Regions from separate parts of the Streptomyces sp. NPDC014676 genome, predicted to be linked through region 2. Evidence: riboswitches for the same ligand, from Rfam matches in the RefSeq annotation. Region 2 holds a riboswitch; each other region holds the start of a gene.
The links. A riboswitch is a leader RNA that binds a small molecule or an ion and turns the genes downstream of it on or off. The one in region 2 is predicted to bind cyclic di-AMP.
Positions count from the first base shown of each region.

Region 1: linked by a shared signal. The riboswitch ahead of ACF1DX_RS18450 (transglycosylase family protein) and the one ahead of ACF1DX_RS07325 (NlpC/P60 family protein) in region 2 are both predicted to bind cyclic di-AMP.
Region 3: linked by a shared signal. The riboswitch ahead of ACF1DX_RS31480 (peptidoglycan DD-metalloendopeptidase family protein) and the one ahead of ACF1DX_RS07325 (NlpC/P60 family protein) in region 2 are both predicted to bind cyclic di-AMP.

Region 1 is NZ_JBIBZI010000006.1:83,219-93,096, forward strand. Features, by position in the region: gene ACF1DX_RS18420 (class I SAM-dependent methyltransferase) at 1-1,123, opposite strand, end outside; gene ACF1DX_RS18425 (NAD(P)/FAD-dependent oxidoreductase) at 1,712-3,097, opposite strand; gene ACF1DX_RS18430 (exopolyphosphatase) at 3,539-4,480, opposite strand; gene ACF1DX_RS18435 (DUF501 domain-containing protein) at 4,477-5,010, opposite strand; gene ACF1DX_RS18440 (septum formation initiator family protein) at 5,041-5,517, opposite strand; gene eno (phosphopyruvate hydratase) at 5,611-6,891, opposite strand; gene ACF1DX_RS18450 (transglycosylase family protein) at 7,126-7,833, opposite strand; cyclic di-AMP (ydaO/yuaA leader) riboswitch at 7,837-8,005, opposite strand; gene ACF1DX_RS18455 (transglycosylase family protein) at 8,211-9,230, opposite strand; gene ACF1DX_RS18460 (cytochrome P450) at 9,428-9,878, opposite strand, start outside.
Region 2 is NZ_JBIBZI010000002.1:637,272-647,149, forward strand. Features, by position in the region: gene ACF1DX_RS07310 (esterase/lipase family protein) at 357-1,223, shown strand; gene ACF1DX_RS07315 (M23 family metallopeptidase) at 1,540-3,021, shown strand; gene pcrA (DNA helicase PcrA) at 3,055-5,535, opposite strand; cyclic di-AMP (ydaO/yuaA leader) riboswitch at 5,797-5,947, shown strand; gene ACF1DX_RS07325 (NlpC/P60 family protein) at 5,955-7,127, shown strand; gene ACF1DX_RS07330 (hypothetical protein) at 7,349-7,702, opposite strand; gene ACF1DX_RS07335 (NlpC/P60 family protein) at 8,079-9,119, shown strand; gene ACF1DX_RS07340 (LuxR C-terminal-related transcriptional regulator) at 9,129-9,872, opposite strand; gene ACF1DX_RS07345 (PspC domain-containing protein) at 9,869-9,878, opposite strand, start outside.
Region 3 is NZ_JBIBZI010000015.1:3,851-13,728, reverse strand. Features, by position in the region: gene ACF1DX_RS31505 (NAD(P)H-dependent flavin oxidoreductase) at 1-793, opposite strand, end outside; gene ACF1DX_RS31500 (alpha/beta fold hydrolase) at 1,044-1,826, shown strand; gene ACF1DX_RS31495 (MBL fold metallo-hydrolase) at 1,837-3,030, opposite strand; gene ACF1DX_RS31490 (GNAT family N-acetyltransferase) at 3,064-3,561, opposite strand; gene ACF1DX_RS31485 (SGNH/GDSL hydrolase family protein) at 3,587-4,372, opposite strand; gene ACF1DX_RS31480 (peptidoglycan DD-metalloendopeptidase family protein) at 4,578-5,507, opposite strand; cyclic di-AMP (ydaO/yuaA leader) riboswitch at 5,512-5,673, opposite strand; gene ACF1DX_RS31475 (alpha-galactosidase) at 5,990-8,062, opposite strand; gene ACF1DX_RS31470 (tyrosine-protein phosphatase) at 8,234-9,031, shown strand; gene ACF1DX_RS31465 (DUF6126 family protein) at 9,052-9,180, opposite strand; gene ACF1DX_RS31460 (helix-turn-helix domain-containing protein) at 9,177-9,800, opposite strand; gene ACF1DX_RS31455 (aspartate aminotransferase family protein) at 9,876-9,878, opposite strand, start outside.

The DNA.
Region 1 (9,878 bases), on a different contig from region 2:
AGTCGGCCTCCAGGTTCGCCACCCAGCGGCGCAGGGTGAGCGCGTAGTGCTCGCGGATCGACTCGACGTCGCGCACCTCGAAACCGGAACGTTCCAGCAGGGACACCGTGGTGCCCAGCGGGGCGAGTTCGCCGTCGGGGAAGACGTAGGCGTCGATGAAGGGGTCCACCCGGTACGACGTCTCGTCCCGCTGCGGGCGGCGCGCGATCTGGTGGTTCAGCAGCCGTCCGCCCGGCTTGAGGAGGCGGTGCAGGGCGGTGGCGTACTCCAGGTAGCGCTCGGAGCCGACGTGTTCGGCCATGCCGATGGAGGAGACGGCGTCGTACGGGCCGTCCGTGACGTCGCGGTAGTCCTGGACGCGGATCTCGACGCGGTCGGCCAGGCCCTCGTCGGCGACGCGCTTGCGGGCGTAGGCGGCCTGTTCGTGGGAGAGGGTGACGCCGACGACGTTCACGCCGTGGTCGCGGGCGGCGTGGACGGCCAGGGAGCCCCAGCCGCAGCCGACGTCCAGCAGGCGCTGACCGGGCTTCAGGGCGAGCTTGCGGGCGACGAGTTCGAGTTTGTCGTGCTGGGCCTGTTCGAGGGTGCCCCGCGGGGGCGGGGCGGGCCAGTAGGCACAGGAGTACACCATGGACGGGCCGAGGACGATCTCGTAGAAGTCGTTGCCGACGTCGTAGTGGTGGCTGACGGCGCGCCGGTCGCTGTGCCTGGTGTGCAGGCCGCGGCGGGGGCGGCGGGCCTCCTCGCGGGGCGGGGCGGGCGGCAGCGGGGGACCCGCGAGGGCGATCAGTCCGCGGGCGGCGGAGCGGAAGGCGGGGTCGCGCAGGGCCTGGACGAGGGTACGGGCGTCCTCGCCGCGCTCCCAGACGAGGCCGGCGATCCGGTCGAGGACGGTGTAGAGGTCGCCCTCGACGGCGAGGTCGCCGGCCACCCAGGCGCGGGCGAGACCGAGTTCGCCCGGCTTGCGGAGCAGGTGGCGCAGGGCCCGGCGATTGCGTACGACCAGGACGGGGGCATCGGAGGGGCCGGCCTGTGATCCGTCCCAGGCGCGGACGCGGACGGGGAGGGGGGCGTTGATCAGTTGTTCGACGTGACCTTTCAGCCGCGAGGCGGCGTCTGGCATGGTGTACACCTCCGTGACGGGGAATCCCGGAAAGTCGTCACCACGTAAACACTTGAGGGCGGATCGGAAGTCCCCGACGCGCGTCATCTCTGGGCAAAACGCCGAGGCGCACGCGTGGGAGCGAGCCCCGGGGGCTTCGCCCTTCCGGCTCCCGGTCCGGCCCGTCCGCCGGCCCTGCTCGGCGGGTCGGGAGTACCGCCGGGGCTCCGTCCGCCAGGGACTCCGCCCCCTGGACCCCCGGCCCTTCGCCCGCCCCTCGGCTCGGAAGCCGGGAACGCATCCCGTCGAGGCTGCTCCCCGGAACTCGGGCGGGGCCCGTGGGGCCGGGGCGGAGCCCCGAGCGGGGCCGGGGGCAGGGCCCCGGGGCCAGGCTTTCGCCCACCGGATCGGGCGAGCCGGAACCGGGACCCGGGGCGAGCCTCAGGGGGCACTTCTCACCCCACCGAGCCGGAACCGGGACCTGAGGCGAAGTCCCAGGGGTGGCCTTTCGGATCGGCGAGCCGGGCGGGCCCGTCGGCCCCTCGGGAACGCCGAAGGGGCCGCCCGCACCACGGATGGCGGGTGGCCCCTTCGGAGGGTGACCGGAGGTCAGGAAGCCTTGGCCTCGGTCTTCTTCGGTTCCTGCTGGGCGGCGGCCGGCGCCGGCTTCGCGGCCTCGTAGAACTCCTCGCGCGGCGACTCGATCGCGCCCAGGGACACGACCTCGCGCTTGAGGAACATGCCGAGGGTCCAGTCGGCGAAGACGCGGATCTTGCGGTTCCAGGTGGGCATGGCCATGCCGTGGTAGCCACGGTGCATGTACCAGGCGAGCCGGCCCTTGAGCTTGATCTTCATCTTGCCCATGACGATCATCGCCACGCCCTTGTGCAGGCCGAGGCCCGCCACCGCGCCCTTGTTGGCGTGGCTGTACTCCTTCTGCGGGAAGCCCCGCATGCCGGAGATCACGTTGTCGCCGAGGACCTTGGCCTGGCGCAGCGCGTGCTGGGCGTTCGGCGGGCACCAGGCGTTCTCGTTGCCGGCCTTGCGGCCCACGAGGTCCGGGACCTGGGCGTTGTCGCCCGCGGCCCAGATGTAGTCGGTGCCCTTGACCTGGAGCGTCGGCTCGGTGTCGACGTGGCCGCGCGGGCCCAGCGGCAGGCCGAAGCGGGACAGCGCCGGGTTCGGCTTGACGCCCGCGGTCCACACGATCGTGTTGGAGTCGACCTCGAGGCCGTTCTTCAGCACCACGTGGCCGTCGACGCAGGAGTCCATCGACGTGGACAGGTAGACCTCGACGCCGCGGCCCTCGAGGTGCTCCTTGCCGTACGTGCCGAGCTTGGGACCCACCTCGGGGAGGATCTTGTCGGCGGCGTCGACGAGGATGAAGCGCATGTCCTCACGGGACACGTTCTTGTAGTACTTGGCCGCGTCCCGGGCCATGTCCTCGACCTCACCGATGGTCTCCGCGCCGGCGAAGCCGCCGCCCACGAAGACGAAGGTGAGTGCCTTGCGCCGGATCTCCTCGTCCGTGGTGGAGTCGGCCTTGTCGAGCTGCTCGAGGACGTGGTTGCGCAGGCCGATGGCCTCCTCGATGCCCTTCATGCCGATGCCCTGCTCGGCGAGGCCGGGGATCGGGAAGGTGCGGGAGACCGCGCCCATCGCGATGACCAGGTAGTCGAAGGGCAGCTCGTACGCCTCGCCGACCAGCGGGGCGATCGTGGCGACCTTGCGGTCCTGGTCGATGGTGGTGACCCGACCGGTGAGGACCTCCGCCTTGGGAAGCACGCGTCGCAGGGGTACGACGACGTGCCGGGGGGAGATGCTGCCGGCGGCGGCTTCGGGGAGGAAGGGCTGGTAGGTCATGTACGACCGCGGGTCGACGACGGTGACGGTCGCCTCGCCGTAACGCATCTTCTTCTGGATGCGCCGAGCTGCGTACAGGCCTACGTACCCACCGCCTACTACGAGGATCCTGGGACGCTCCGTGGTGCTCATGCCATCGAGTATCCACCCGCTTCAGGGGGGTACCTCGTGCGCCCCTTCACAAGCTTCGACAGGGCCTGTGTTACCATCCCGCACTTCTTGATCCAGATCACAGTGCGAAACGGGAACCGGCACCCCGCACGGGACGTTGTCAATGCCGCGTGAGCTGCCTCTCTGCCGGTCGAGCGGTGCCGTGAGGCCGGCCGTCGAAGCCCTACGATGCCCCCTGACGGGACACCTGCTCCCACCTTCTGAACGTGTTCAAAGGGGTGTTGAGGGCCCGAATGGGTCAACCGGGATCAGTTCTTCGTTCTCCCGGGGCCAATTCCTTGTGAAGAACTTCACGAACTTTCCCGGCGGGGCCCCGCCGAGGGGCCCCGAAGGGCCCCCGGGCGCCGCTCAAACGCTGCCCCGACTGCTCAGTGGAGTGCTGCTGACCAGTGACGAAGAGGGCTAGGCCACGGACCAGGCGATGCCGTCGAGGATGTCGTGCTCCGACACCACGACCTCCTCCGCGCCGATCCGCTCCATGATCGCCAGGAGGACCAGGGCCCCGGCGCCGATCACGTCGACCCGGCCCGGGTGCATGGAGGGCACCGCCGCGCGCTCGGCGTGGGTGGAGCGCAGCAGCCACTCGGTGATCTCGCGGACGCGGTCGCGGGAGATACGGGAGTGGTGGATGGCCGTCGAGTCGTACTCGGGCAGGTCCTGGGCGATCGCCGACACGGTCGTGACCGAGCCGGCCAGGCCGACCAGGGTGTGCGCCTCGCGCAGCGGGACCGTCTCCTCGGCGTGGTCGAGGGCGGCCTCGATGTCGGCCCGTACGGCCGCGATCTGCTCCTCGGCCGGCGGGTCCGTCACGGCCCCGTCCCGCACCAGGTGCCGCTCGGTCATCCGTACGCAGCCGACGTCCACGGAGCGGGCGGCGCGCACGTGGTCGTCGCCCACGACGAACTCGGTCGAGCCGCCGCCGATGTCCACGACCAGGAACGGGCGGCGCAGATCGGTCCGGCCGGTCAGCTCCTTGGTGGCCCCGGTGAAGGAGAACTCGGCCTCCTGGTCACCGGTGATGACCTCGGGCTCCACGCCCAGGATGTCCACCACCCCGCGCACGAACGCGTCGCGGTTCTCGGCGTCGCGGGAGGCGGAGGTGGCGACGAAGCGCAGGCGCTCCGCCCCGTGCTCCTTGATGATCTCCGCGTACTCGCGGCAGGCGGCGAACGTCCGCTCCAGCGCCTCGGGCGCCAGCCGGCCCGTACGGTCGACGCCCTGGCCGAGCCGTACGATCGTCATACGGCGGTCCAGATCGGTGAGTTCACCGGTCTCCGGGTCGGCGTCGGCCACCAGGAGCCGGATGGAATTCGTACCGCAGTCGATGGCGGCGACCCGGGTCACCGGCCGTCCTCCTTCTCGGGCAGCGTCACGCAGGCACCCTTGCGCCACCACTCGGGCAGCATCGCCAGCGCCTCGTCGCCCAGCGGGTTGACGCCGGGGCCCGCGGCCAGCGAGTGGGCGACCAGCACGTGCAGACACTTCACCCGGTCGGGCATGCCGCCCGCGCTGGGGAAGTTCTTCAGCTCCTCGATCTCGTCGCGGCGCCGGATGTAGTCCTCGTGCGCCGCGCGGTACGCGGCCGCCAGCTCCGGGTCGGTGGCCAGCCGCTCCGTCATCTCCTTCATCACGCCGTTCGCCTCCAGCGTCCCGATCGCGGAGTTCGCCTTCGGGCAGGTGAGGTAGTAGAGCGTCGGGAAGGGGGTGCCGTCGGGCAGCCTCGGCGCGGTCTCCACGACGTCCGGCTGTCCGCAGGGGCAGCGGTGCGCGATGGCGCGCAGCCCGCGCGGGGGCCGCCCGAGCTGCTGCTTGAAGGCCTCGACGTCCGCGTCGGTGGGCTCGGTGCGCGGGGTCGTGGGTGGGGGCGTTTCCATACGTGTCTTTCTACGGCTTTCTGCAAAGGGTCACTGGCCGGCGGCGTCGGCCTTGTCGACGCCGTCCCAGACGTTCGCGTACCAGGGGCGGTCGGCGGCTCCGAGATCCGTACGGGACTGCTTCGCCGTACCCGGGTCGATGACGATGTAGCCGGTCTCGCCGGGCAGGACGTAATGCAGCCGCCTGCGGATCTCCTGCTCGGCGTACGCGTCGTCCTGCCAGCGGGCCTTCATGTCGCGCAGCCGTTCGACCCGCCGGCGGGCCTCGTCCTGCTCCTGCTGGAGGTCGGCGATGTCCGCGCGCTGGGAGACGTACTGCCGCATGGGGTAGGCGAGGGCGACGATCAGGGAGCAGACCACCAGGGCGAGCAGCGCCGCCCGGCCGGTCAGCCGGGAGCGGCGGGCCTGGCGTTTGGTCTGCGAGCGGTAGACCCGGGCCGCGGTCTGCTCACCGATCAGCCGGATCCTGGTCGCGGTGGAGAAACGGTCCCGGTCCTTGACCGCCATGGTTCCGCCTCTCGTTCACCGTCATACGCGTGTACGTCCCCGCACACGGTACGGGACCGGGTACGGGGACGTACGTACGACGCTGCCTACGACTCAGCCCTTGAAGCGGGGGAAGGCCGAGCGGCCGGCGTACACCGCCGCGTCGTCGAGGATCTCCTCGATGCGCAGGAGCTGGTTGTACTTGGCGACGCGCTCGGAGCGGGCCGGGGCGCCGGTCTTGATCTGGCCGCAGTTGGTGGCGACGGCCAGGTCGGCGATGGTGACGTCCTCGGTCTCGCCGGAGCGGTGGGACATCATGCACTTGAAGCCGTTGCGCTGGGCCAGCTCGACGGCGTCCAGGGTCTCGGTCAGCGAGCCGATCTGGTTGACCTTGACCAGCAGGGCGTTGGCGGCGCCCTCCTCGATGCCGCGGGCGAGGCGCTCGGGGTTGGTGACGAACAGGTCGTCGCCGACGAGCTGGACCTTGTCACCGAGCTTGGCGGTGATGGTCTTCCAGCCCTCCCAGTCGTCCTCGAACAGCGGGTCCTCGATGGAGACGAGCGGGTACGCGTCGACGAGCTCCGCGTAGTACTCGGTCATCTCGGCCGCCGAGCGCTCCTTGCCCTCGAAGGTGTAGACGCCGTCCTTGTAGAACTCGGACGCGGCGACGTCGAGCGCGAGGGCGATCTGCTCGCCGGGGGTGTAGCCGGCCTCCTTGATGGCCTCGAGGATGAGGTCGAGGGCCTCGCGGTTGGAGCCGAGGTTCGGGGCGAAGCCGCCCTCGTCGCCGAGGCCGGTGGCCAGGCCCTTGCCCTTCAGGACCTTCTTCAGCGTGTGGTAGACCTCGGCGCCCCAGCGCAGGGCCTCGGAGAAGGACTCCGCGCCGATCGGAGCGATCATGAACTCCTGGATGTCCACGTTGGAGTCGGCGTGCGAGCCGCCGTTCAGGATGTTCATCATCGGCACCGGCAGCAGGTGCGCGTTGGGGCCGCCCAGGTAGCGGAAGAGCGGGAGGTCGCTGGCCTCGGAGGCGGCGTGGGCGACGGCGAGCGAGACGCCCAGGATGGCGTTGGCGCCGAGCGAGCCCTTGTTGTCGGTGGCGTCCAGGTCGAACATCGCCTGGTCGATCAGGCGCTGCTCGGTGGCGTCGTAGCCGACGAGCTCCGGGCCGATCTGCTCGATGACGGCCAGGACGGCCTTCTCGACACCCTTGCCCAGGTAACGGCCTGCATCGCCGTCACGGAGTTCGATGGCCTCGAAGGCGCCGGTGGAGGCGCCGGACGGGACGGCGGCACGACCCGTGCTGCCGTCGTCGAGGCCGACCTCGACCTCGACCGTGGGGTTGCCTCGGGAGTCCAGGATTTCCCGGGCTACGACGACGTCGATGGACGGCACGAGCATCTCCTTCTTGGATGTGACGCGGGTGGGCAGGACCCCGGAGGGTCTTGCGAGACCGAGCCTAACCGGCCCGGGGCGATCGGGCCGCCGGTCGCCCGCCCCGTGGACAGAACCGAGAGTAAATTGTTTCCGAACGGAACAAAGCCGTTTCGGGAAAACCGGCCGTGAAAAACCCCGCCCCGGCGCGTACGGGGGAAAACGCACCGGGGCGGGGGGCAGGGAGGCAGCCGCTTACTTGAGGTGCAGCTGCTGGCCCGGGTAGATGAGGTCGGCGTCGTCGACGATGTCGTCGTTCAGCTCGAACAGCTCGGCCCAGCCGCCCTCGACGTCGTGCTCGGCGGCGATGGAGCTGAGGGTGTCGCCCTTGACGACCTTGTACTCGCCGTCGCCCTTCTCGACCTTCTCGCCGGTCGGGGTGGTGACGGTCTTCTGCTCGGTCTTCCGCTCGGCCTTCTGCTCGGTCTTCCGCTCGGCGGAGCGGGAGGCCTTCTGCCCGGTCTCACGGGTCTCCGTGGAACCGGTGCTCTGCGAGGAGCCCGAGCCGTTCGCGGAGGAGCCGCCGTAGGCGGCGTTGGACAGGCCCGTGCCGCAGACCGGCCAGGCGCCCTTGCCCTGGCCCGCGAGGACCTTCTCGGCGATCTCGATCTGCTGCGCCTTGCTGGCCCGGTCGGCGGTGGAGGCGTACTGCGTGCCGCCGTACGCGGCCCAGGTGGAGGCGGAGAACTGCAGACCGCCGTAGTAACCGTTGCCGGTGTTGATGGACCAGTTGCCGCCGGACTCGCACTGGGCGACGGTGTCCCACTCGGAGGCGGTGGCGGCGGAGGCGCTGCCGGCCGCCATCAGCGGGGCGGCGACGGCGGCGGAGGCGACACCGGCGACGGCGATCGCGCGGGTGGCCTTGGACGGACGACGGTGCTTGCCCTTGCCGGAAAACAGCATGGTGGATCCCCTCACCGACGCCTGCGAGGTGAGCTGTCGGGTTCGGGCCGGTTGAGTTGCCCGGCCACGTCCCTCACGGGACGCGGCTTCACCCCAAGCCCGATCCGGTGTCAATCACCGGAAGGGGCGCTTACCTTGGGTCCCCCGCTCCTGCCTACGGCGCATGACGCGACGACTGTTCCCGTGCTGCCACTGGCAGGATTCGGCGTGGCGGCAGCCGGGGCCCGCGGTGGCGAGCGGTCACGACCGTAGGCACGCGATCCACGGAATTTCAAAGACGATCAGGGCCTCTGAGACCTATCTCTCACAATCTTTAAACCGGACATTAGCCGCGAAACATGACGTCAACTGCCGCCGCGCCCAAGCATTTTCGGGTGTCACTTTCCACCCGATTCGCTCCCCGCCCCAAGCGCCTGACCCGGCAGGACGAGAGCCGCGTCGCCGCCGATGAGCTGCTCGTTCACCCCGTAGAGCGCGCCCCATCCGCCGCCGACCGCAAGGGAGTCGGCACGGGACGGGGAACCGCCCTCGTTGCTCACGGTGGAAGAGTCACCGGCCGTGCCGCCCCAGGCGTTGAGGCCGCGCGAGGCGTGCCGGCCGGACGAATCGGATGCGCGGGCCTCGTCCTTGCTCTCCTCCGCGCTGGCGCCGCGATGGCGGCCGCCGCCCTCGGCATCGGCGTCCGCCGAAGCGTCGCCGACCTGCCCGGACTTGTCCGACTCGCTGTTCTTGGGGCTTGCCGAGGCAGAGGAGGAGGTGTCGGAGTCCGTGCCCGTCCCACCGTCCGTGGCCCTGTCCGAATCGGTACTCGAGTCGGCGGACTTGCCAGGATTGGCCGATTCGCCCACCGAAGCGTCCGAGTTCTTCCCGCCGTTCGCACTCGACGACGGAGAGGAGGAAGGGGAAGGGGAGGACGAAGGAGAGGAAGCGGGCGAATCACCGGAGTCCGACGAGTCGGACGAATCCGAATCGCCCGATGTCGAGTCGTCGGCCACCCCCGTGTCGACACTGGCCGGCGGAGCGTCCTGATCCAGGCCCGCGAGCAGTCCGCAGGTGCGCCACGCGCCGACCCCCTGGTCGGCGAGGATCTTCTCGGCCACGGCTATCTGCTGGCCGCGGCTTGCCTGGTCGGCGCTCGACGCGTAGTCCAGGCCGCCGTACTTCTCCCAGTCCTCCTGGGTCAACTGCAAGCCGCCGTAGTAGCCGTTGCCGGAGTTCTGGCTCCAGGAGCCACCACTCTCGCACTCGGCCACCCGGTCCCAGTTCAGGCCGTCGGCCGCGCTGGCGGCGCCGGCGCCGAAGAGGGGGATCGCAATGGCGGAGCCGGTCACTCCGGCCGCGACGAGGAGAGCCGGAGCCTGGCGGGGGCGACGGTGCCGACCGTTCCCGGAGAGCATACGGAAGACCTTTCGCGAGACAGCGATGACCAGTGCGGTGAGTGGAGCCCGAGCCACCGCACTTGATGGGTGAACGTATCGGCAGACGATCACTTGTCACAAGTTAATGCCGCACAGATCACGTGAAGATCACAGAGTTGAGAGCGTGTCATGTTTGCGTTGGCCGCCCCGGGGGCACGGAAAGGATGCGCGGTCCGTCACTTTTGTGGCGGCGTGAATTCCACCGGGAGCGTGCGCAGTCCGCGCATGATGAGCCCGCCCCGCCAGCGGAGTTCGGCCGGTTCCGCCGCGAGCCGCAGGTCCGGCAGCCGGGTCAGCAGGGTGGCGAGCGCGGTCCGGCCCTCCAGGCGGGCCAGCGGTGCGCCCAGGCAGTAGTGGATGCCGTGGCCGTATCCCAGATGCTGGTTGTCGCGCCGGCCGAGGTCGAGCACGTCCGGGTCGGCGAACCGCTCCGGGTCCCGGTCCGCGGCGGCGAGCACGACGAGGACGGGGTCGCCGGCCGCGATGCGCTGCCCGCCGATGGTGACCGGCTCGGTGGCGAACCGCCAGGTGGCGAGTTCCACGGGACCGTCGTACCGCAGGAGCTCCTCGACACCGGTCTCCAGCAGCCCGCGCTCCCCGGCGACGAGGGACCGCTGCAGGCGGTCG
Region 2 (9,878 bases):
TCGTGCCGTACACATCGCTCGGGCACCCCGGTCCGAACCGGCCGGGGAAGTGAACGAACGTTATCTCCAGCATCCCGCAACCGGCAGTTTCACGGTGCGCAGCGAGGGGCAAATCACACGGAGGGACACGTTCACCGGGCAGCGTTCCCGGGCTCCGGGCCCCGCGCACCGCACGCCCGTGCACCGATCGGGCAGCCGTGGGACCATGCGTACAAGGGATTCGCACCGAGGCCGCCGTACCAGCGCGCCCCCTCCACACCTCGCACGCGCGCACCGTCGACCGCTCTCACAGCGATTTCCCATGAGGGCACACGGGGGACAGGGCCGTCCTCCCGCGTGCCGACAGGAGGTCGGCCATGAAGGTCACCGAGGCAGCTCTTCCCTTCCTGCCGCTCTGCCGGCGTCTTCTGCCGGTCCGGCTGGCGGATCTCTCCCTGACCCTGCTGAAGGCGACCGCCCTGGAGCTGGCGATCCTGGCGGGTCACCTCCTGCTCTACCCCGCCGGCATCGTCCAGGAGCGCCGGGGCGCGCACCCCGTGCTGCCCTCCCCGGACGGCACCGCGCAACTGCCGGCGGAGGCCAAGCCCCCGGTGGTGCTGCTGCACGGCTTCATCGACAACCGGTCGGTCTTCGTCCTGCTGCGCCGCAGCCTCGCCCAGCACGGCAGGCAGCAGATCGAGTCGCTCAACTACTCCCCGCTGACCTGCGACATCCGCATCGCGGCCGAACTGCTCGGCCGGCACATAGAGCAGGTGTGCGAACACACGGGCAGCCGCCGGGTCGATGTGGTCGGGCACAGCCTCGGCGGGCTCATCGCGCGGTACTACGTGCAGCGGCTGGGCGGTGACGCCCGCGTGCGGACGCTCGTCACGCTCGGCACCCCGCACTCCGGCACACGCGTCGCCCCCCTGGCCAACGCGCACCCCATCGTGCGCCAGATGCGCCCCGGCTCCCCGCTGCTCGAGGAACTCGCCCAGCCCGCGCCGGGCTGCCGTACGCGCTTCGTCGCCTTCTGGAGCGACCTGGACCACATCATGGACCCGCTGGAGTCGGCGTGTGTCGAGCACCCCGACCTGACGTCGGTGAACATACGGGTGAGCGGCGTGGGCCATCTCGCGCTGCCCGTGCACCCGGCCGTGGCGACCCGCATACGGCAGGCCCTGGACACGGCGCACCCCGGAGAGCCGTCCACCGGCCGCCCGGAAGGCCTGACCGTGGCGTGACGACCGACCGCCCGGAAGGCCCGAGCGCGACACGCCCGGCGCCGGCGTCACGGGACAACCGGGACCGCGCGCCCCCCTCGACGGCAATCCGAACAACAACGGTCCGAGACGGCCCACTTGTCGCCGTCGATCACCCACCGTCTCGAACACGTCTCGAACAAAAAGCCAAGACCGCGCCCGCCGTCCGCCAAAAGACAACCGATTGCCCCTTTCCTGCGTGCGCGAAACCTGCGGAAGATTGTCGTGCCCGCATACCGCCGGGTACAGTCGCCGCACTGCTCTGGCAGCCCCTGTTGTCGAGGCGAAAGAGAAGTTGGTGAACGACCGTCACCCGTCGGGGACCATGGACCCGGCTCCGGCTTCCGATGCCGCTTCGGCGCCCTATGCGTCGTACGGCACCCAGGAAGCCCCGTACGGCGACTTCACCACGTACGGCGGCTACGACGCCACCGGTTATGCCGCCACCCACTTCGGCACGGGCGGCCACACCGCCGGGGGCTTCGCCACGGATCCCCTCTTCGGCGACCTTCCGGGCGGCGGTCAGGACACCGGCGCGTACGACACCACCGGACACTGGCCCACGGACGGCCAGGACACCGGCCACTACGACATGTACGCGGCCCAGCACACGTCCCCGTACGACACCGGCGGCTACGACACGACCGCCTGGACCACCGGCCATCACCCGATGACGGTGATCCCGCCGCAGGCCGCCTCGCCGGAGACCAGCGGCCAGTGGGACGCCGGTGAGTGGCTCCAGCCCGATCAGGCCGGGAACCCCGCCGACCGGACCCAGCAGTGGGACTGGGGCACGCAGACCTTCGACAGCGGTGTCTACGACGCCACGCAGTGGAACTCCGACGGCGGCGAGACCGCCGCCCAGGAGCCCGCGTCCGACGCCTACGAGCCGCAGGCCGAGTCCTTCGGCCAGGAGTCCCACGAGGAGCCCGCCGCCCAGGAGCCGGCCGACACCGGTGAGCTGCCCGCGGTGCTCCTGCTCGAGGAGCAGGAGGAGACCGTCCCCGCCCCGGCGCCGCGCGCGGCCTCGCGCGCCGGGTCGCGTTCCCGCCGCCGCACGCCCGCCAAGCGCTCCGCGCTGCTGACGGTGGCCGTGCCCTCGGCGTGCGTGATGGGCGTCGCCGGCATCGCCGCGGCCTCGGTCGGCGACCTGGCCGGCGACGGCGGCCAGGAGACGAAGACGACCGCGGCGGACGCCCAGCCGGTGAAACCGTCCGCCGCCAACATCAAGCTGGACACCCAGCTGGAGAGCCTCGCCGCCGGCGCCGACGACTTCGCCGACCGGGCCAGCCGCACCCAGGAGCGCATCGACCTCAAGGCGCAGCAGGAGGCCGAGCGCAGGGCGGCCGCGGAGGAGGCGGCCCGCAAGGAGCGACTGCGGCCGAAGTTCGCGCTCCCGGTCGCGCAGCACGGACTCAGCGCCTACTACGGCCAGTCCGGCATCAACTGGATGTCCGTCCACACCGGCATCGACTTCCCCGTCCTGTACGGCGCGACGGTGATGGCCGCCACCGACGGCACGGTGCGCACGCAGCTCAACCCCGCCTACGGCAACATGATGATCGTGACGGCGAAGGACGGCACGGAGACGTGGTACTGCCACCTCTCCAGCTACCAGGTCGCCTCCGGTACGACCGTGAAGGCCGGCGACCCGATCGCCTTCTCCGGGGACTCCGGCAACTCGACCGGTCCGCACCTGCACTTCGAGGTCCGTCCCGGCGGCGGTTCGGCGATCGACCCGCTCGCCTGGTTCCGCAGCCACGGCCTCGACCCGTCGTAGGGGCCCGCCCCCGACGGGTCTCGGCCCGCGCTGCTACAGCTTCTCCACCGGCGCGTACCGCAGCAGCAGCCGCTTGGGCTTGGTGTCCCCGAAGTCGATCGTCGCCTCCGTGTTGGCGCCCGTGCCCTTCACCGCGACCACGGTGCCGAGGCCGAACTGGTCGTGGGTGACCCGGTCCCCGATCGCCAGCGACACCACGGGCTTGTCCGCGGCCCGCCCGGTGGCGAAACCGGAACCGCCCGACGCCGACGAGCGCGAGCGGGACGACGACAGCGAGGCCGCCACCCCCGACACCGGACCGGAGGACACGGGCGCGCTCGCCCCCGTCCGCTTCCACTCCAGGTGGGCGGCCGGGATCTCCTCCAGGAACCGCGAGGGCGGGTTGTAGGACGGCTGGCCCCACGCGCTGCGCAGCGTCGAACGGGTCAGGTACAGCCGCTCACGCGCGCGCGTGATGCCGACGTACGCCAGGCGCCGCTCCTCCTCCAGCTCCTTGGTCTCGCCGAGGGCGCGCATGTGCGGGAAGACGCCGTCCTCCATGCCGGTGAGGAAGACGACCGGGAACTCCAGGCCCTTGGCGGTGTGCAGGGTCATCAGCGTGATGACGCCCGATCCGTCCTCGTCCTCGTCGGGGATCTGGTCGGAGTCGGCGACCAGGGCGACCTGCTCCAGGAAGTCGGACAGCGCGACCGACTCGCCCTCGCCGCGCTCCTGCTCGAACTCCAGGGCGACGGCCGCGAGTTCCTGGAGGTTCTCGATCCGGGTCTCGTCCTGCGGGTCGGTGGAGGCCTGCAACTCGGCGAGATAGCCGGTGCGTTCGAGGATCGCCTCCAGGACCGTCGCCGGGCCCGCACCGGACTCGACGACCGTACGGAGATCCTCCATCAGCGTGTTGAACCGCTTCACGGCGTTCGACGAGCGCGCGGCCATGCCGTACGCCTCGTCGACGCGCCTCAGCGCCTGCGGGAAGCTGATCCTCTCGCGCTGCGCGAGGGCGTCGATCATGGCCTCCGCGCGGTCGCCGATGCCCCGCTTGGGCACGTTGAGGATGCGGCGCAGCGGCACCGAGTCCTCGGGGTTGGCGAGCACCCGCAGGTAGGCCAGGACGTCCCGGACCTCCTTGCGCTCGTAGAAGCGGACACCGCCGACGACCTTGTAGGGCAGGCCGACGCGGATGAAGATCTCCTCGAAGACGCGGGACTGGGCGTTGGTCCGGTAGAAGACGGCGACGTCGCCCGCCTTGGCCTCGCCCGCGTCGGTGAGGCGGTCTATCTCGTCGGCGACGAACTGGGCCTCGTCGTGCTCGGTGTCCGCGACGTACCCGGTGATCCGCGCGCCCGCGCCGGCGTTGGTCCACAGGTTCTTGGGACGCCGCGACTCGTTGCGCTCGATGACGGCGTTGGCGGCGCTCAGGATGGTCTGCGTGGAGCGGTAGTTCTGCTCCAGCAGGATCGTGGTCGCGTCCGGGTAGTCCTCCTCGAACTGGAGGATGTTGCGGATCGTCGCACCGCGGAAGGCGTAGATCGACTGGTCGGCGTCGCCCACCACGCACAGCTCGGCGGGCGGCACCTCGGGCTCGGACGGTGTGCCGGCGGGGTGCTCGGAGGTGCCGACGAGCTCGCGGACCAGCGCGTACTGGGCGTGGTTGGTGTCCTGGTACTCGTCGACCATGACGTGCCGGAAGCGGCGGCGGTAGTGCTCGGCGACGTCCGGGAAGGCGCGCAGCAGGTTGACCGTCGTCATGATCAGGTCGTCGAAGTCGAGGGCGTTGGCCTCCCGCAGCCGCGACTGGTAGAGCGCGTAGGCCTGGGCGAGGGTCTTCTCGAAGCCGTCGGCGGCCCGGGCGGCGAAGTCCTCCTCGTCGATCAGCTCGTTCTTCAGGTTGCTGATCTTGGCGCTGAAGGACTTCGGCGGGAAACGCTTGGGGTCGAGCTCCAGGTCACGGCAGACCAGGGCCATCAGACGCTTGGAGTCGGCGGCGTCGTAGATCGAGAACGACGAGGTGAAGCCGAGCCTCTTGCTCTCGCGGCGCAGGATGCGCACGCACGCGCTGTGGAACGTCATGACCCACATGGCGCCCGCGCGCGGGCCGACGAGCTGCTCGACGCGCTCCTTCATCTCGCCCGCGGCCTTGTTGGTGAAGGTGATCGCGAGGATCTGGCCCGGATGGACGTGCCGCTCGGCCAGCAGGTGGGCGATGCGGTGGGTGAGCACACGGGTCTTGCCGGAACCGGCGCCGGCCACGATGAGCAGCGGGGAACCGGAGTGCACCACGGCGGCGCGCTGGTTGTCGTTCAGCCCCTCCAGCAGCGCGGCGGCGTCGATCACCGGGCGCGGGGCGCCGTCGCGGTAGTAGGCGTCCCGGTCCGGCGGCACGTCGAACTTCCCGCCGAACAGGTCGTCCGGGATCTGCTCCGGCACGTACTCGTCCTCGGGCGGTGGCGGGGGCTCGCCCTCGGGGCCCCGCTGGGCCTGGAGGTCCGCCAGGAAGCTGTCGTCAAAGAGGCTGCTCATCGCTCTCCGAGTCTAGGGCGCCCCACCGACAACCCGGGGCCACCCCGGGAACATCCCCGGAATCCGGCGGCCGGGACGGGGCGCACACCCTCCAGAACCACCCCATCACCCTGGGTGACCCCGCACGCAAGGTCACGAAAATGTATCGGGCATATCACCCATCAACCTTCACAGGGGCCACACCGGTTGGCTACGGTGCGGGCGGGCCGTACGACCCCCACCGGCGAACCCCGCCGGGCCGCGCGGCCCCCGCCGAGTCCGTCACTGCCCCCGCGGCAGCCGGAGCCGGGGACCCACCGAGACCATGGGGTGAATCGGCCCACTCCCTCGCGGAGCGGCCGTAGGGCAACCCTTCCGAGCAAGCCGCCCGAACCCGACAGCTAACCCGGTAGGCGGAGCTTTGGAAGGAGTCGCCTCCCTTGGCGTCGCACCGCAAGTCGCGCACCCCCGGCACGCGCGTGGCAGGCATACGGACCCCGGCCCTCGCCACGGCCGCCCTGACCTCCGTGGCCCTGCTGTCCCAGACGGCCACCGCCGCCCCCTCCGACGACGGCAGGCCGAGCCTGGAGGAGGTCGAGAAGAAGGTCGGCGACCTCTACCGCCAGGCGGAGTCGGCGACCGAGAAGTACAACGCGGCCAAGGAGAAGACCGCGAAGCAGCGCAAGCAGGTGGACACGCTCCTCGACGACGTGGCCAAGCGCACCCAGAAGCTCAACGAGGCGCGGGCGGAGCTGGGTTCCTTCGCCGCCGCCCAGTACCGGACCGGTGCCGGCGTCCCCGACACCGCGACCTTCCTGCTCGCGGACACGCCGCAGGACATCTTCGACCAGCGCCAGGTGATGGACCGGATGACCGGCCGCCAGAAGGAAGCGGTCGACGACTACGTCACCCAGCAGTCCGAGACGATGCAGAAGCGCCAGGAGGCCACCGAGAGCCTTCAGACGCTCACCGAGACCCAGGGCGACCTGAAGACGGCCAAGGCCACCGTCCAGAAGAAGCTCACCGACGCGCGCGAGCTGATGGCGAAGCTGACCGCCGAGGAGAAGGCACGGCTCGCGGCGATCGAGAAGGAGAAGCAGGAGGAGGCCGCCCGCAAGGCCGCCGAGCTCGCCCGGCAGCAGGCGGAGCGGCAGAAGGCGCAGGAGGAGGCCGCCACCGCTCAGCAGGACGGCGGTACCTCGGCGGGCGGCACCTCCGGCTCGACCACCTCACCGTCGACGGACTCCTCGTACACCACCAAGGCCGAGAAGGCCCTCGCCTTCGCCCGCGCGCAGATCGGCAAGCCGTACGTCTGGGGCGCCACCGGCCCCGGCTCCTACGACTGCTCCGGCCTCACCCAGGCCGCCTGGAAGGCCGCCGGCGTCACCGTTCCGCGCACCACCTACGACCAGGTGAACGCGGGCACGACGGTCCCCGTCTCCCAGGCCCGGCCCGGTGACCTGGTGTTCTTCTACGACGACGTCACCCACGTGGGGATCTACATCGGCAACGGGATGATGATCCACGCGCCGAAGCCCGGCACGTACGTCCGCGAGGAGTCGATCTACTACGACGGCGAGTCCTCGATCCACAGCGTGGTGCGCCCCGCCTGACCGCCCGGAAGGGGCGGGGACGGTCCTCCGGCGTCGTCCCCGCCCCTTTTCCGTGCCGGTCCGCGCCACGGCACGCGGCGCCGGTCGCCCGCGCTCCCCCTGGGAAACGCCGGCGGCGGTGGCGCTGTCCGCGTCCACCGCCGCCGGCGTCCCCTGGGCCCGGGAGCCCGGGACGCGTCCTGTCGTGGGCCGCGGTCACGTCCGGGTCCGTGGAGCGGAGGTCAGGTCCACAGCACCGCGATGAAGACGTTCGTCACGGTCAGCAGTCCGACCAGGCCGAACAGGCCCTTGTCCACCTTCTCGTCGTCCCGCTTCACGTACACCAGGCCGAGGATCACGATCAGCAGGGCCAGCTTCACGCCGATCTTGATGTTGTCGACGGAGTAGTCCTGGGCCTGGTTGAGGCCGACCAGGACCACACCGGTGACCAGCATCGTCAGCGCGCCGTGCAGCATCGCGGGGACGAACCGGGCGGTGCCCGCGCCCATCGCCTTCATCTGGGTGAGGAAGCCGCCGAGGAGCGACGCGATGCCGATGATGTGCAGACCGACGAAGAGGTGGATGAGTACGTCCATGAGGCCGGAGCCTAGCCATAGCCGCCTCCTAGCACTCCGGCACCCTCATCCGTCCCTCCTCCGCCATATCGGTCATCACTTTGAGTGAAGACGATGAAGTCGGAGCAGGGCATCTGTCACTTACGGTCACCCGACGGTCCGCTCACATCACTTCCGCACAACCCGTCACCGGGGCCGCACGGCCGGGCCTAGCGTCCTCCTCCAGGTGACCGGCTCTCCACCGCCGCCCGGTCCAGGGGCGGCGGCCGGACACCACCGCCGAGAAGGTCCGGCGGCGGACGGCTCCCCTGCGCACCCCCGCCGCCGGACCACCGGACGGCAGTCCGCTCCGCGCGGTCGTCGGAAAGTCGGAAAGTCGGAAAGGACGGAAATCCAGGTGGCAGCGCACCGCAGGACCCGGCAGCGTGTCCCGGGCGGCACCACGGCCCGCGCGGCCACCGCCCTCGCCCTCGCCGGCGCGGCCACCGCGACCGGCTTCGACGGGGCGGGACACGCCGAACCGCGGCTGACACCGGGCCAGGTCAAGGCCGAGGTCGACAGGCTCTACCGGGAGGCGGAGACCGCCACCGAGAAGTACAACGGAGCCAAGGAGAAGGCCGAGTCGGCCCAGCGGCGGCTGCGCGATCTGCAGGACGAGGCGGCCCGCAGGAAGGACCGGCTCGACTCCGCGCGGGACGCCCTGGGCACGGTCGCCGCGGCGCAGTACCGCGGCGGCGGCCTCGACCCCGCCCTGCAGCTCTTCCTCTCCGAGGACCCCGACGGCTATCTGGACGGCGCCGCGCTCGCCGAACGGGCCGGCAGCCGCCGGCAGGCGGCGGTGGGGCACGTACGCGCACAACTCCGGGAGATCGAGCGGTTGCGCGGCGCCGCACGGGTCGAGGTGACATCGCTGACGTCCCGCCGCGCCGAACTCCAGCGGCACCAGAAGACGATCGACACCAAGCTGACCGCCGCCCGCCGGCTGCTGTCCCGGCTGACCCCCGGGCAACGCGCGGGGCTCACCGACGGAACCGACCGCGCCCCGCACTCCTCGACGGACGCCCGGGACGCCGCTCTGGCGGCTCCCGGCCCCCGCGCGGCGCAGGCCGTCTCCTACGCCTACGCCAAGCTCGGCAGCCCCTACGTCTGGGGCGCGACCGGCCCGGACGCCTTCGACTGCTCGGGCCTCGTCCAGGCCGCGTACCGCTCCGCCGGTGTCTCCCTGCCCCGCACCTCCTACGCCCAGATCGACGCCGGCCGCCGCGTCCCCCGCTCCGCACTCCTCCCCGGCGACCTCGTCTTCTTCTACTCCGGCATCAGCCACGTCGGCCTCTACATCGGCGACGGCCGCATGATCCACGCCCCGAACCCCTCGGCCCCGGTCCGCGTGGCCCCGATCGACGAGATGCCCTTCGCGGGCGCCGCGCGCGTGGTCTGAACGGCCCGTTCAGACCAGCCGCCGCGCCGTCGCCCAGCGGGTCAGTTCGTGGCGGTTGGAGAGCTGGAGCTTGCGCAGGACCGCCGAGACGTGGGACTCGACCGTCTTCACCGAGATGAAGAGCTGCTTGGCGATCTCCTTGTAGGCGTAGCCGCGGGCGATCAGCCGCAGGACCTCCCGCTCGCGCTGGGTGAGGCGGTCCATGTCCTCGTCGACCGGCGGGGCGTCGGTCGAGGCGAAGGCGTCCAGGACGAAGCCGGCCAGGCGGGGGGAGAAGACGGCGTCCCCCTCCTGGACCCGGAAGATCGAGTCGACCAGATCGGTCCCGGTGATCGTCTTGGTCACGTAGCCACGGGCACCGCCGCGGATCACGCCGATCACGTCCTCCGCCGCGTCCGACACGGACAGGGCGAGGAAGCGGACCGGCTGCTCGGCGTCGCCCATCAACGGGGCGCAGCGGCGCAGCACCTCGACGCCGCCGCCACCGGGCAGGTGCACGTCGAGCAGGACCACCTCGGGCCGGGTCGCGGTGATGACCGTGACCGCCTGGTCGACGTCGGCGGCCTCACCGACCACCTCGACACCCGTCTGCGCGGTCTGCCCTATCTCCGCCTGGACACCCGTGCGGAACATGCGGTGATCGTCGACGAGGACCACCCGCACATGACGCCCGGCGCTGCCGCCGGCCGACTCCGCGGACGCGGCGCCCTGTGCCGGTCCCGTCGTTCCGTTCGCCTCGGTCGGCTCGCTCATGACGTC
Region 3 (9,878 bases), on a different contig from region 2:
CCTGAGCGGCGGCCGCTTCGGGGCCGGCGTTCCCCTCCTCGACGAACGGGGTGCGCAGTGACCGGGGGACGGTCATGTACCCACCCTCGGTCGGCGGGGGCAGGATGTGCTCGACGAACGCCACTTTGACGGCGTCCTGACTGGCGGCGGAGAGGATGGCTGCCTTCCAGTCGTCACTGACCCCGCATTCGGCCGAGGCCAGGAATCGGGTGCCGATGTTCACGCCCTGCGCCCCCAGGGCCAGTGCCGCGGCGATGCCCCGCCCGTCGGCGACGCCGCCGGAGGCGAGTACCGGCAGCGGCCGGACGGCGTCGACGACCTGCGGCACCAGCGCCATCGTGCTGACATCGCCGCAGAACCCGCCGGCTTCGGTGCCCTGCGCGCTGATCACGTCGACACCGGCCTCGGCCGCGCGCACCGCCTGCTCGACCGTCGTCACCTGCTGCAGGAAGACCGCGCCGGCATCGTGGACGCGGGTCACCAGGTCATCCGGCTCGCCGAGCGCGAAGGAGAACACCGGTGGGGACTCGGCGATCACCGCGTCGAAGACCTCGGGGTCGAACGGCCGCCGGGTCATGTTCAGCGCGAACGGCCGGTCGGTGAGCTCGCGCAGCCGACGCACGTCGTCACGGACCTGTGCCGGCGTGCGCAGCGTGGTGGGGACACTGCCCAGCGCCCCGGCGTCGCTGACCGCCGCGGCAAGCCGCATGCTCTGCTGCCAGGGCCCGCCGAGCGGCCCTTGCACGATCGGCACCTCGATGCCCAGTACTCCGCACACCCGTGTCCGCAGCATCGCGCCTCCATCCCGCAGGACCCGAGACAGGGATCTTCCGGACATCAAGCCTAGGCGCGACGGTTCCCGGCCACCTGTCGAACCGTACGGACGGAGACCGCACCGGCGTCGGAGGGGATGGCCTTCCGGATCATGCCGGGTCCTGGCCGGGGCACCTGGAACCCGGGCCGGGGGAGAGTGCGTGACAGACCACCGACGGGTGCCTCCGTGCACGGGTGCGCGTCCCGGACCGTCCTCCTATGATGCGGATATGCCGGACCTGGAACTGGCGTCGCGGCGACTCGGCAGCGGGCCGCCCCTGATGGTCGTCCTCCAACTCGACCGGGCCGGCTGGGCGCCCGTCCTGGAGCGCCTCGCCCGCGGGCACGAGGTGGTGGCCGTCGACCTCCCGGGCTTCGGTGACAGTCCCCCGCTCCCTGAAGGGACCACGCCCACCGTCGAGGCGCTGGCCGCCGCCGTCGCCGCGTGGCTCCCCGGTGCCGGCCTCACCCGCCCGCCCGTCGCGGGGAATTCCCTCGGTGGGGCCGTCGCCCTGGAACTGGCCCGCGGCGGCGCGGTCGGCAGCGTCGTCGCGCTGTCCCCCATCGGGCTGTGGAGCCGCCCCGAGGCCGCCTACGCCCTCGGTTCGCTCCGCGTCGCCCACGCGATGGCACGAGCCTGCGCCGAACGCCCCGGCCGGATCGCCGGACACCCGATCGGGCGCACCGTGGCCTTCTGGCAGCTCGCCGCCCGGCCCTGGCGGATCCCGGAGGCGGCGGCCGCCGACGCGCTGCGCGACCTGGCCCGCTCTCCCGGCTTCGAGGCGACGCGGCGCGCCGTACGCGCCTACCGGCTGCGGGCCTTCACCCCTGAGGTCCCGGTCACGGTCGGCTGGGGCACACGGGACCTGATGACCCCGCCCCACCAGGCACTCAGGGCGGCACGACTGCTTCCGGGCGCCCGGCACGTCTCCCTCGGGGGCTGTGGGCACTCACCGATGTCCGACGACCCCGAGCAGGTCACCCGGGTGGTGCTCGACACCGTCAGCGACTGACCTGATGACCTCACCGCTCACCGGCGAGGTCGAGATCGCCCTTGCTCGTCTCGGCCGCCCCCTCGGTGATCCGGGGACGGTGCCACGGACGGGCGATCGGGCCGGAGATCGCCCGCCACCACGCCTCCACCGGCACCTTCCCCGCCGGCTCGAACGGCTCACCCGGCCGCGGGAACGCCACCGGCTGGCCCACCTCCCCGGCCGCGTCCTTCATCCACTCCCCCGGCTCCGCCCATGCGTGCGGTGCCAGGTTGAAGGTGCCCCAGTGGATGGGCAGCAGCACGCCGGCCGCCTCGCCGCCCTGCAGGTCGAGATGGGCCCGGACGCCTTCCTCGGGCGTCATGTGGATGTCGGGCCAGAAGTCCGAGTACGCGCCGACCTGGATCATCGTGGCGTCGAACGGGCCGTGGTCGGTGCCGATGTCCTTGAAGCCGTCGAAGTAGCCGGTGTCACCGCTGTGGTAGATCCGGTGCTCCTCGCCCGCGGCCACCCAGGAGGCCCACAGGGTGTGCTGGGTGTTGCGCAGACCCCGGCCGCAGAAGTGGCGGGCCGGGGTGGCGGTGAGGGCGAGTCCGCCGATCTTCGTCGTCTCGTGCCAGTCCAGCTCGCGCAGCCGTCCGGCGGACACGCCCCAGCGCTCCAGGTGCGCGCCGACGCCGAGGGGCACGGCGAACAGGGTGTCCGTGCCGGCCAGCGCCTTGATCGTGGGCAGGTCCAGGTGGTCGTAGTGGTCGTGGGAGATCACGACGACGTCGACCGGGCCGAGCGCGGCCAGCGGCAGCGGGGCGGGGTGCAGCCGCTTGGGCCCGGCGAAGGGGAAGGGTGAGCAGCGCTCACCCCACACGGGGTCGAACAGGACCCGGTGCCCGTCGATCTCCGCGAGCACGCTGGAGTGGCCCATCCAGGTCAGGCGCAGCCCGCTCGCCGGCGGACGGGAGAGGTCGGCGAGGGTGGTGGGGTGCACCGGGATGGTGCCCTTCGGGGCGCGGCGGGACCGGGAGTCCTTGTCGAGGTAGATCTTCGCCAGGTCCCGCGTCGACCCCGACGGGCGGATCCGGGCGGTGCCCCCGGGGTTCTGGAACACACCGTCCTTGAAGTGCGGGGATCTGCGGATGCGTGCCATGCGTTCGCCACCCGGGTCCGCGCCGAAGGCCTCGGGCCGCAGGGCGCGCAGCCCGGAGCTGTGGGATGGGGAACCGGCCACGGTACCTCCAAGTGGAGTCGGTCAGACATTCCATTATGTGCGGCCGGACCGGCTCCGCGGTGCCGGGTACGGCCGGGGCTGATCGAAGGGCCGGGACGGCTGTCGCACCATGAACACGTCCACCGGGTCCTCCGTCTCCACGGTGAACCCGTGCCGTGCGTAGAGGCGGCGGGCCGGGCTGCCCCGCAGTACGTTCAGCCGTACGACGGCGGCGTCGCGGTCGGACCGCCGCAGCAGTTCGCGCAGCACGCCCGAGCCGATGCCGGCGCCCTGGAGGTGCGGGGCCAGATAGAAGTGCTCCAGCCAGTGGGAGTCCCCGGCAGGGCGCAGCGCCACGCAGCCGGCGAAGGTGCCGCCCGTCTCGATCACCCAGGTGTGGGCCGGGTCGAACCCGTCGCGCAGCCGCTGCCGCACCCGCTGTGCGTCGTAGCGCCCGAGCCGTTCCAGATCGGCCCGCAGCACCACGGCACGCAGTTCGGCCACCGCCTCGACGTCCGCCGCGGTCGCCTGCCGCAGATCCCGGTCCCCCATGATCACCACGCTATCGCGCGAACGCTCACGCCACCGCGGCGATCCGTACCTTGATGTCGTCCGGCGACAGCGTCCCCTTGGCGATCACGTGGTCGCCGGAGGACTCCCCGCGCAGCCGGCGGCCGATCCACGGCACCAGGTACTCGCGGGCCCAGTGGACGTCGTCCCGCCGGATGTCGAGGGTGCCGCGGGGCGGCAGGGGCGGCCAGGGCTGTTCCGGATCGGCGGGGACGTCCAGGCCGAGGGTCTGCCCGGCGCGGAGCGCGACGCGGGTGTGTCCCTCCGGCGACAGGTGCAGCCGGTCGGCGTCCCAGGCCCTGCGGTCCTGGACGCTCTTGAGGGACCACAGGTCGAGCACGGGGCAGCCGTAGCGGTCGGCGACGGCCCGTACGTGCATGTTGTACGTCGCGATCTTGCCGCGCAGATGTTTCAGCAGGGGGACGCCGCGCGTGTCGAACCCGGTGGTCACCATCACTGTTCCCGATACGGCCGTGAGCGCGGCGATCGCCCGCTCGAACCGCTCGGCCACCTCGTCCGGGTCGCTGCCCGGGCGGAGGATGTCGTTGCCGCCCGCGCAGAACGAGACCAGGTCGGGGGCGAGTTCGACCGCCCTCGGCAGTTGGTCCGCCACGATCTGGTCCAGCAGTTTTCCGCGTACGGCGAGGTTGGTGTACTCGAAGTCGCCCTCGGGCCGGAGGTCCGCGAGGAGCACGGCGAACCGGTCGGCCCAGCCGACGAACGCCCCGTCGGGGCCGGGGTCGCCGACGCCCTCGGTGAAGCTGTCCCCCACCGCCACGTACGACCCGATCACTGCTCTGCTGTCACTCTTCGAATCGTCTGCCACAGCCGCTCATGATTCACCTTCGAATGTGACCTACGCGACCGTAAGGACGGGTTGACGCACGGTGAGATAAGACACTCTCAAAATGTTGGCCAACTCCGGAATACGCCGAAGGCCGGCCCCGGGGATCGGGGTCCGGCCTTCGGCGCGCGTGTCGGGAAGGTCGCCGCGGGGGTCAGCCGATGGAGACGCCCTTCGAGCTGAGGTAGGCGACCGGGTCCACGTCCGAGCCGTAGTCCGGGGTGGTGCGGATCTCGAAGTGCAGGTGCGGACCGGTCGAGTTGCCGGTCGAGCCGGAGAGGCCGACCTGCTGGCCGCCGGTCACGGTCTGGCCGGCCGAGACGGAGAGCGCGGACAGGTGGGCGTACTGGGCGTAGTGGCCGTCGTCGAGCTTGACGACGACCTGGTTGCCGTACGCGCCGGCCCAGCCCGCGGAGACGACGGTGCCCGCGCCGACGGCCTTCAGGGAGGTGCCGGTCGGGACGGCGAAGTCGACGCCGGTGTGATAGCCGCTGGACCACATGCTGCCGGCCACCTTGTAGGCGGTGCCGAGCCCGGCGCCGGGCACCGGGGAGCTGTAACCGGAGGCGCTCGCGGCCTGGTCGGTGCTCGTGGTCTGGGCGGAGGCGTCCGAGGGGGGCTGCTCGGCGGGCTGCTCCGCCGGCTGCTCGGCCTCCTGCTCCTGGGCCTGCGGGGCCGCCGGGGCGGCCGGCTCCTCCGGCGCGCCCGTGGCGGCCGTGCCGTCGACGGAGAGCTTCAGGCCGGGGTGGATGAGCGACGGGTCGTCGCCGATGGCCTGCCGGTTGTCCGTGTAGAGCTGCTTCCAGCCACCGTCGACGTGCTCCGTCTCGGCGATCTTGGCGAGGTAGTCGCCGGCCTTCACGGTGTACGTGCGGGCCTCGTCGCCCTTTTCGGCGACGGTCTCCTGGCCGGCGGCGGAAAGGGACTGGACGGCCTTTTCGGGGGCGGCCTGCGGCGTGGCGGCGTGCGCGCCGGTGGCGCCGAGAAGCGGCAGGGCGAGTGCGGCGCCACCGGTTCCGGCGACGGCGATGGAGCGGGTGAGACGCTGGGTCTTGGTACGGCGGTGCTTACCCTTCGCGGGCATGTCGAATTCCTCTCCGGCGCCTGCGAGGTGAGCTGTCGGGTTCGGGCTGGAGATGCCCGGCCGCGTTGTCACGCGGCTTAACCCCAAGCCGTTCCGGGAACCGGAACAGGCAGTGGTACCTGTGGGTCCCCCGCTCCTGCCGTACACGGGTCGGTGTGGGTACGGGCTCCGGGCGGCGGCAGGATTGGGCGTCCGTCCGGATCGGTGGCGAACGTAAGCGACCCGGACGCGAGGGGACAAGCGCGAGGTTCACCGCGAACGCGCTTTTCCGTGATCCAAAGGGGGAATTGACGTCACCGAGCGTCAGCCGGGATTCCCTTTCCCCCGCGAATTCCCTTGTCGTTCCATGGAATTACGTGAGCATGGCGACAACGCATCGTCACGGATATGACGCTGCTCACGCGCCCCTTCCCCATCCCCCTTTCTTTCGGGGCACGTTATGGCGAACCGCCCTAATCGGACAGAACGCCCTAATCATCGGATCACAGGCGCCGCAGCCGCACCACCGCGGCGTCCAGATCTCCTCGCAGACCGGTGCGCAGCCCGTGATGCAGCAGGAGGGCACCTCGGTACGTTTCGCCGGTTTCGCGGCATTCGTACGACGCCTCCGGGTCGAGGCCGCGCAGCCGGAGGGCCGGGACGGGCTCTCCGTGGTGCTGCGCCTGGAGGCAGGCGAGGACGACGGTCTCGTCGCCGAGGACGTACTGCACCGCGCTCAGTCCGCCCTCCGGAGGGCGCAGCCGGTACAGGTCGCCGCGCTGGACGACGGGCCGGATCTCCTTGTAGAGCGCGACCCACTCCCGCGCCTCGGCGAGTTCCTCCCCGGTCCACCGCGCGAGGTCTCCGCCGACGCCGAGCACCCCGGCCATGGCGCTGACGAACCGGAAGCGCAGCGAGCTGACCCGTCCGTTGAGCATCGCGTTCGGGCTGTCGGTGACCCAGGCGGCCATCACCCGGGCCGGGTGGATCTGGCTGAAGCCGTGCTGGATGGCGAGCCGGTCGAGCGGGTCGGTGTTGTCCGAGGTCCACACCTGGTCGGTACGGGAGAGGATCCCCAGGTCGATCCGGCCGCCGCCGCCCGAGCAGGACTCGAAGGCCACGCCCGGATGGGCCGCCCGCAGCCGGTCCAGCAGCGCGTACAGGCCGCGCACATGGTCGGTCCACAGCCGCTGCGGGTACGGGTCGTCCGGCCATCCGGCGTCGGTGGAGGAGCGGTTGAAGTCCCACTTCACGTAGTCGATGGGAGCGCTGGAGAGCAGTCCGTCGAGCCGCTCCCAGAGGTACTCCCGCACGTCGTCGCGCGCGAGGTTGAGCACGAGCTGGTTGCGGTACTCCGTGCGCCGGCGGCCCGGCTGGAACTGCACCCAGTCGGGGTGCGCGCGGTACAGGTCGCTGTCGGGGTTGACCATCTCCGGCTCTACCCAGATGCCGAACTCCATCCCGAGCCCGTGCACATGGTCGGCGAGGGGTTTCAGGCCGCCGGGGAAGCGGTCGGGGTTGGGCGTCCAGTCGCCGAGCCCGGCCCGGTCGCTCGTCCGCGCCCCGAACCAGCCGTCGTCGACCACGAACAGTTCGACGCCCATCGCGGCGGCCCGCGCCGCGAGTCCCCGCTGCCGCTCCTCCGAGATGTCGAATCCGGTGGCCTCCCAGGAGTTGAACAGCACGGGCCGGTCCCGGTCCGCGTCCGGGACGACGTACGTCCGCTGGTAGGCGTGCCAGGCGCGGCTGGCGCCGCCGAAGCCGCCGTCGCTCCACAGACCGGCGAAGACCGGTGTGACGTACGTCTCCTCCGTGCCCAGCATCAGCAGGCCGGAGTCGTCGTGTCCCGCGCCGCCGGTGATCTGCACGCGTGCGTCGGGGAGTCGGGCGACCGAGACGCGCCAGGAGCCGGACCAGCCGAGGGCGCAGCCGTAGACCTCTCCGCGTTCCTCGGTCGCGTCGGTGTCGAGCGCGACCCAGGGCAGGTGCTGGTGTCCGGTGTGGCCGCGGCGGCTGCCGATGACCTTCTCGCCGTAGGTGAGCGGGGATCGGGTCAGCCGGGACTCGGCGGCCCAGCGGCCGTGGAGCTGGGACAGCCGCCAGTGCTCGCGCTCGGGCAGGGTCCAGGTGGCGGAGTCGGCGCGCAGGAGCTCGACCGCGGGTCCCCGGTTGTGCAGGGTCACCCAGCGTTCGATCACGTCGTCGCGCATCCGGTAGTGCAGGGTCACGGTCAGCCCGCCGTCGCGGAAGCGGAGGCGGAGTTCGCCGTCGCCGGTCTCGTGGCCGTCGAAGACCCACTCGGTGCCGCGCCGCCCGTCGGCGGTGCGTACGGACAGGGCGGGCCTCACGAAGCGGGGGCCGCCCTCGACCGGGTACTCCTCGCGCCCGTCCAGGCGGGACTCGAACGGCCAGTCGTCCGGCAGCGGGCGCGCGGCGAGGGCCTCCGCGTCGGCGAGCGCGATCCTCGGGCCCCAGTGCAGATGCACCAGCTCGTCGCGGTCCGTGACATGGAGCGCGTAGCCGCTGGCCGGCCCCGACAGGAGCCATGTACGACCGTCTTGGGAGACCTGCGTCACCGAACCTCCAACAGACCCGAACAGATGCGATCAGACACCAACATCATCGGGGGCACGGGGGCCGTCGGGCAATGCCTGTGGACAACTCATTGCCCCAGGCAGGCATGTCGTATCGTCGACCCGTGCCCGTCGGCGAGCCCCGCCGGCGGCGTCGAGCGGGAGGAGTCCTTCGTGACGCAGCAGGTGCCGTCGACCGAACCCGAGCTGGCCGGAGTACGCAACTTCCGCGACGTGGGCGGACTGCCGACCGTCGACGGCAGGCGGGTGCGGCACGGTGTGCTGTTCCGCAGCGGTCATCTCGCCCACGCGACCGCCGAGGACACCGCCTTCCTGTCCTCGCTCGGACTGCACACGGTCTTCGACTTCCGCAACGCGGCCGACCAGAGGCTGGAGGGGCCGGACGTCGCGCTGCCGGGCGTGCGCAACGTGAACCTGCCGCTCAGCGACCCGGCCGACGGCGCCGAGTTCTGGAAGATGGTCCGCGACGGCGATCTGGAGCAGCTTCGCTCGATCCTCGCGGACGGCAAGGGCGCGGACCGGATGATCGGCTCCTACCGGATGATCATCAAGGAGCGCACCGCCGAGCACTCCCGGGTGCTGCGCTCGCTCGCCGAGGACAGCGTTCCCGCGCTGATGCACTGCGCGGCCGGCAAGGACCGCGCAGGGCTGTCGGTGGCGGTGACGCTGCTCGCGGTGGGCGTCGAGCGCGACGCGATCGTCGACGACTACCTGAAGTCCAACGCCAAGCACCGCCGCTACAAGGTGCGGCGCAGCGGCAGCTCCGCCTCGGCCTACTCCCCCGAGGTCATGGAGCTGCTCAGCCCGCTGTTCGACGCGCGCGAGGAGTACCTGTCGGCGGCCTTCGAGACCATCGAGGAGACCTGGGGCGGTGTGGACCCGTACCTGGAGCAGGCGCTCGGGCTCACGCCCGGGACCCGGGAGCGGCTGCGCGAGCGGCTGCTCGACTGAGGCGGGCCCGGGGCGGGCGTCTACTTCTTCGGAGCGATCTCGAAGAGGAAATAGATGAAGGCCGCGAAGAGGTGTCCCACCACGATGTAGATGAACAGCCGCACCCACAGGGCCCGGGGGAACTTCTCTTCCATGTCTTTGCCGGTCATGTCGCTTCTCCGTGGATCGGGCCCAGGCACAGCGCGGCCGTGGGACTCTGCAGCAGGGTGTGGACGAACAGCAGCTCGACCCCGTCGGGGTCGGCGGCGGCGATGCGGTGCGGGGTCAGCGAGTCGAAGTGCGCGCTGTCGCCCGGGGCGAGCCGGTGCAGGGCGTCCCCGAGGCGCAGCCGCAGCCGCCCCTTGAGGACGTACAGCCATTCCTCGCCGGCGTGGACGCGCACGATGTCGCCCTGGGAGCCGTGCGGCACACGGACCCGCAGGGCCTGCATGCCGCGCCCTGCGGCACCGGCCTGCCAGTACGTCCAGCCGCCCGCCGCCGTGGACTCCATGTCGGCGGCGCGCACCACGGCGTCCCGGTCGGCGGCCGACTCACCGAGCAGCTCGGAGACGGTCGTACCGTAGATACGGGCGAGGGAGAGCAGCATCGGCAGCGAGGGCTGGCGCTGTCCGGTCTCCAGCCGGGAGAGATGGGCGGGCGACAGACCCGCGTCGCGGGCGGCGGCCTCCAGCGTGAGGGAGGCCCGCCGCCGCAGGGCGCGCAGCCGCGGCGCGACCGCGGGGAGCGCGTCGGCCGGTTCGGCCGGCGGTCCGGTCTCGGAGGAGCTCATGTCTCCATTGAGCCCCGGATTTGCCCCACGGGCAATTTTCTTGCCTCGGAGGCAAACCCGGCACGGGTGCGAAGGTCA